2 regions of the Cryobacterium sp. M91 genome follow, and region 1 is predicted to be linked to the other one. Evidence: predicted binding sites of a transcription regulator. Region 1 holds the regulator's gene; the other holds the start of a gene.
What was found. The regulator LexA, encoded in region 1, represses DNA repair genes until DNA is damaged. The targets are predictions, from matches to a motif close to TCGAACANNTGTTCGA.
Positions count from the first base shown of each region.

Region 2: uvrA (excinuclease ABC subunit UvrA) is a predicted target of LexA. The motif match lies at 1,777-1,792, and genes of this name have one in related genera.

Region 1 covers NZ_PJJT01000084.1:145,329-148,534, reverse strand. Annotated here, with positions in the region: gene CXY80_RS10110 (histidinol-phosphate transaminase) at 1-839, opposite strand, end outside; gene CXY80_RS10105 (LysM peptidoglycan-binding domain-containing protein) at 871-1,284, opposite strand; gene lexA (transcriptional repressor LexA) at 1,575-2,279, shown strand; gene metE (5-methyltetrahydropteroyltriglutamate--homocysteine S-methyltransferase) at 2,387-3,206, opposite strand, start outside.
Region 2 covers NZ_PJJT01000088.1:37,607-40,812, forward strand. Annotated here, with positions in the region: gene uvrA (excinuclease ABC subunit UvrA) at 1-1,671, opposite strand, end outside; gene CXY80_RS13545 (PadR family transcriptional regulator) at 1,808-2,416, shown strand; gene CXY80_RS13550 (ABC transporter ATP-binding protein) at 2,413-3,141, shown strand.

The sequences.
Region 1 (3,206 bases):
TCGACCATCGCGAGCATCTCGACGCTGTGAGCCAGGGCCGCGTTTGCGGCCGCCTGGGTCAGGGCCGAGAGGTGGTACGGCAAGCGAACCAGACGCAGGGCATCCGTTACGGCCGGATCGGCTGCCAGGTAGCCCACACGGGCACCGGCGAACGCGAAGGCCTTGCTCATCGTTCGGGAGACGAGCAGGCGTTCCCGGCCAGGCAGCAGGGTGAGCGCGCTCGGGGTGCCGACCGGAGCGAATTCGGCGTAGGCCTCGTCGACCACGACGATGCCGTCGGTCGCGTCATAGGCAGCGGCGATGGTCTCGAGGGAGAGCGGCGTACCGGTGGGGTTGTTCGGCGAGCAGAGAAAGACGATATCGGGCTTGGTACGCGTGATCTCGCTCACGGCGGTCGCTGGCGACAGCTCGTAGTCGGCGTCGCGGGCACCGGCAATCCAGGTGGTGTCGGTTCCCGACGCGAGGATCGAGTACATCGAGTAGGTCGGGGCAAAGCCCAGCAGGCTGCGTCCCGGTCCGCCGAAAGCCTGCAGCACCTGTTGCAGCACCTCGTTGGAGCCGTTGGCCGCCCAGATATTCTCGGCGGTCAGTTCTTCGCCGAGGTAGCGGGCGAGCGCCTCGCGCAGGGCGGTGAACTCTCGATCGGGATACCGATTCACCGTGCGGATGGCCTCGGCCAGGCCTGCGAGGATGTCGCGGGCCACCGCTTCAGGAATGGGGTGCGTGTTCTCGTTCACGTTCAGGGCCACTGGAACATGCAGTTGCGGAGCCCCGTAGGGCGTCAGGCCGTGCAGGTTGGTGCGGAGGGGAAGATCTTCGAGACTGGTCACCCTCTCCATGCTAGGGCCCCGTACTGCTGCCCATCACTACTTAGGAGTTGGCGGGGATTTCCAGGCGCTGGCCCGGCTGCAGCGTTTCCACCGACAGGGCGTTGATGCGCTTGATATCGGCGACAACGTCGCGCGGGTCGGCGGCGGGAAAGTTCTCTTCGGCAAGGTTCCAGAGGGTTTGGCCGGGTTCGACCGTGATGAATCGGGCTGAACCGACGTCGGTCGGTGAATAGGCCAGCGTGGCCACAATGCCGGAGTCGGTTGTGTACGACATGAGATCGATGCCGGTGGCGGACCCAGAGGCGCCGGCCGCTCCCCCATTGACGGCAAATACGAGGGCGCCAAGGATGACCGGCAATGCGGCGAGCGTGGTGAAGACGACTCGTCCACGCCGGGTGAGGCGAAGACGTGTGACGGGCGGGAGAGAAACTGCGGGGGCAAATGCTGTGGTCATGTCAAACCTCCAAGGTAGGCGGGCTGCGAGTCTCGTATTCGGCCCTCGGCCGGGAGGACCGAATACGAAACTATGTTCCGAATATAACTTCGAACAATCGAACATGCAAGCTTTTTCTCGTCTCTGCCCGGAAAATCACGCAACACACTCGAATAAGTGTTTGTTTCAAGGCCGAGAACTGGATAAACTTTCGATAGGTCAATTGCTTGATTGCTACTCAACCAGACACCACCGACATTCCCGCGAGACGTCCTCTAACCCGCGCGGGACCGACTCAAGGAGCGCTTCTCGTGACACAAAGCACCGGCGGTACCCGCGACAAGGGCGGCACTCGGCGCCGAAAGAGTTTGAGCCCGCGCCAGCTCGCCATCCTCGACGTTATTCAGCGTTCGGTCAGCTCGCGCGGCTACCCGCCGAGCATGCGTGAGATCGGTGACGCCGTCGGCCTCGCCTCGCTGTCGAGCGTGACTCACCAGCTCAACCAGCTTGAGCTGAGCGGCTATCTGCGTCGTGACCCGAATCGTCCTCGCGCACTCGAGGTACTCATCGAGATTCAACGCGCGCCCGAAGACGTCGGAACCGGCGACCAGGACAGTTTTCACCCGGGCGTGCAGGTCGGCGACGCTGCGATGGTTCCCCTCGTCGGTCGAATCGCTGCTGGCATTCCGATCACGGCCGATCAGCAGATAGACGAGATCTTCCCGCTCCCCCGCCAGCTCGTCGGCCAGGGGGAGCTGTTCATGCTCAAGGTCGTCGGTGAGTCGATGATCGATGCGGCGATCTGCGACGGTGACTGGGTTGTCGTTCGCCAGCAGAAGACCGCGGAGAACGGCGAGATCGTGGCGGCCATGCTCGACAACGAGGCCACCGTGAAGGTACTGCGCAAGCGCGACGGCCACACCTGGCTGCTGCCGCGCAACAGTAACTTCGAGCCCATCGTCGGCGACTACGCCGACATCCTCGGCAAGGTCGTCGCCGTATTGCGCTCGGTCTAGCGAGTCAGCTTCAAGCAAAGAAGAGAGCAGAAGCACGGCGTGAGGCCCGACCACTAACCGGTGATCGGGCCTGAAGACTGCCTGCTGGCGCCAGGTACGCGGGTGAGTTACCGGGTGAGGCTGGCTCTCAGATCGGCAGCGCGGCGATCGCGCACCACCCGGGTCGCAGCCAGCATGTTGTGCAGGGACTGCACCGTCTCCTCGTAGCCACGCGTTTTGAGCCCGCAGTCCGGGTTCACCCAGACCTGGCGTTCGGGGATGGATTCCAGGGCGGTGTCCAGCAGGGTCGTCAGCTCGTCGACGCTGGGTACTCGCGGCGAGTGGATGTCATAGATGCCGGCCCCGATGCCATGGTTGAACCCGCCGGCCTCAATCTGCTGTACCACCTCCATGCGCGAGCGGGCAGCTTCGATGCTCGTGACGTCGGCGTCGAGGTTGCGGATAGCCTCGATGACGACGCCGAACTCCGAGTAGCAGAGGTGCGTGTGAATTTGAGTCGCTTCCGCGACCCCGGCCGTGGCCAGCCGAAACGAGCCGACCGACCAGTCCAGGTAGTCGGCGTGGTCCTTCTCCTTTAGCGGCAGCAGCTCCCGCAAGGCCGGCTCGTCGACCTGAACGATCTGGATGCCCGCAGCTTCCAGGTCGCCGATTTCATCGCGCAGGGCAAGGGCGACCTGGCGAGCGGTCTCGCCAAGCGGCTGGTCGTCACGCACGAACGACCAGGCCAGAATCGTCACCGGTCCGGTGAGCATGCCTTTGACCGGCTTGGCTGTCAGGCTCTGCGTGTACACCGACCAGTCCACCGTGATCGGGGCCGGGCGCGAGACGTCGCCCCACAGAATGGATGGCCGGGTGCAGCGGCTGCCGTAGGACTGCACCCAGCCGTTCTCGGTCACGGCGAACCCGTCGAGGTTCTCAGCAAAGTAC
Region 2 (3,206 bases), on a different contig from region 1:
GACCACGATGAGCGTGTTGCCGAGGTCGCGCAGGGTGACCAGCGTCTCGATCAGGCGACGGTTGTCGCGCTGGTGCAGGCCGATGCTGGGTTCGTCGAGCACGTAGAGCACCCCGGTGAGCCCGGAACCAATTTGAGTGGCCAAGCGGATGCGTTGTGCCTCACCGCCGGACAGGGTCGCCGCGGCCCGCGCCAAGTTGAGGTAGTTGAGCCCGACCCGAATGAGAAAATCGAGGCGCGCGCGAATCTCGCGCAGAACCTGGGCGGCGATGGCGGCCTCGCGGTCGGTGAGCGTGAGCTGGTCCATGAACTCGCGGGCGTCGCTCAAACTGAGCGCGCAGACATCCGCAATGCTCGCGTCGTGCACGAGCACGGCGAGCACCTCGGGCTTGAGCCTCGTGCCCTTGCAGACGTGGCAGTCGACCTCGCGCAGGTATTCCGACCAGCGCTGCCGCTGGGTGTCGCTCTCGGCCTGCAGGTACTGGCGTTCGATGTAGGGCACGACACCCTCGAAGCCGGAGGTGTAGCTCATTTCACGCCCGTAGCGGTTCTTCCATTTGACCCGCACCTCGAAGTTATCGCCGCGCATGACGGCGTTCTGCACCTCGCTGGTCAGGTCACCCCAGGGGGTGTCGAGCGAGAAGTCGAGGTCGCGGGCGAGACCGTCGAGGAGCTTCTCGTAGTACTGGAACAGGCCCTTGCCCTGGGTGGTCCAGGGCAGTACAACACCCTCGGCGATACTCAGGTCCGGGTCGCCGAGCAGCAGGTCTTCGTCGACGGACATGCGGGTGCCGAGGCCGGAGCACTCCGGACAGGCGCCGAACGGGGCGTTGAACGAGAACGTGCGCGGTTCGATTTCGGTCAGCTGCACCGGGTGGTTGTTCGGGCAGGAGAGCTTCTCGGAGTAGTTTTGCCAGGCCTTGTCGCCTTCCTCGTCGAGAAAGTTGATCTGCACGAGGCCATCGGTTAGCTTGAGCGCCGTTTCGAGCGAGTCGGTGAGGCGACTGAGCAGTTCGGGGCCGGCGACCAGACGGTCGACAACAACGGAAATGTCGTGCTTCTGCTGCTTCTTGAGCGTGGGCGGTTCGCTCAGCTGAATCTGGGTGCCGTCGACGATCGCGCGGGAGTAACCGCCACCGGCGAGCTCTTGGAAGAGGTCGACAAACTCGCCCTTCTTCTGCGAAATGACCGGGCTGACCACCTGGTAGCGGATACCCGCCTTCAGTTCCATGAGCTGGTCGGCGATCTGCTGCACGGTCTGCGACTGGATAATCTCGCCACAGATCGCGCAGTGCGGCACGCCGATACGGGCCCAGAGCAGGCGCATGTAGTCGTAGATCTCGGTGATCGTGCCGACCGTGGACCGCGGGTTGCGGTTGGTGGACTTCTGGTCGATCGAGACCGCGGGGCTCAAACCCTCGATGAAGTCCACGTCGGGGCGGTCAACCTGCCCGAGAAACTGCCGAGCGTAGGCCGAGAGTGACTCCACGTAGCGGCGCTGGCCCTCGGCGAAGATGGTGTCGAAGGCGAGCGACGACTTTCCCGAACCGGAGAGACCGGTGAAGACCACGAGCGCATCGCGCGGAATCTCCAGATCTACGTTGTGAAGGTTGTGTACGCGGGCTCCGCGCACACTGAGTTTGGGACCTGTTTCTACCTTGGTAATCGACACTCATTGAGTCTATGCAACGCCGCTGACAGTGCCTGACAGCAAGCATCGCCGAGAGCGAACACCGGCACATCCCAATATTGTTTCAGAGTATGTATATACTCGGTGACTAATAGCCGTTTGAATTGCCGGAGGTCGTATGTCTGTTCGCCAGAGTCTGCTCGCCATCCTGAACCAGGGGCCGTGCTACGGCTACCAGTTGCGGGCCGAATTCGACCGGCGCACCGGGTCGACCTGGCCGCTCAACGTCGGCCAGATCTACAACACCCTCGACCGGCTGGAGCGCGACGGTCTGGTGCAGAAGGCCGATATCGACGCCGACGGTCAGAATTACGTCGAGATAACGGATGCCGGACGGGCGGAGGTCGCCGACTGGCTCGGCTCCCCCGTGGTGCGCACAATGGCCACCCGTGACGAGCTCGCCATCAAGCTCGCGATCGCCGTAACGCTGCCCGGCGTCGACATCGCCCAGGTGATTCAGGTCCAGCGCACCGCCACCATGCGCACCCTGCAGGAACTGACCCGCACCAAGAACGCGACCGCCGACCCGGAATCATCCGAGCAGCTGGCCTGGCTGCTCGTGATCGACTCGCTCATCTTCGCCGCCGAGGCGGAAGCGCGCTGGCTCGACCACTCGGAGCACCGGCTGGCCAGAGCCCGCGCGGCCGGCCTGGCCGCTCCGCTGCCGCTCAACACCGAGGTGCCCAAGCGCGGTCGCCCGGCCAAGACTGCGGCGGCCAACGCATGACCGGCTCCGACATTCTCTTGCAGCTCGACGGAATCTCGATGCAGTACGGCCGCGGCGAGACCGCGATCACCGCGCTTGCGGGAGTCGACCTGTCGGTGCGCCGCGGCGAACTCGTGGCCGTGATGGGGGCATCCGGTTCGGGAAAATCGACCCTTCTAACGGTGGCCGGCGGACTCACCCCACCGACGGCCGGGGAGGTCGTCGTCGAAGGGCACTGGCTGAGCCAGCTCTCGGCCCGCGAACTCGCGACCCTGCGCCGGCGCAGCCTCGGATTCGTGTTTCAGGATTTCAACCTGATTCCCTCGCTGACCGCGCTCGAAAACGTGAGCCTGCCACTCGAACTCGACGGGTGGACGTCAAAGAAAGCGCACCGTCCAGCCCTCGATGCGCTCAATATCGTCGAGCTCGGTGAACGGGCCCAGCATTTCCCCTCTGATTTGTCGGGCGGCCAGCAGCAGCGGGTGGCGATCGCCCGCGCCGTCGTCGGCGGCCGGTCGTTGATTCTCGCCGATGAACCCACCGGCGCCCTCGATAGCACGACCGGCGAGCTTGTGTTGCGGATGCTCCGCTCGCGAGTCGATGCCGGTGCCGGCGGCATTCTGGTCACCCATGATGCCCGCCACGCGGCCTGGGCCGACCGGATCGTCTTTCTGCGCGACGGGCGGATTGTGGACGAGTCGCGGGCATCCGCTGTGTCGAGCCTGCTGAGCGGGCTGCCGGCATGAGCGTTGAGCCGAGCTCGCTTGCGGGCGGGCGCTCGGGTAGTACCCGAATCGCGTTTCGGATCGCC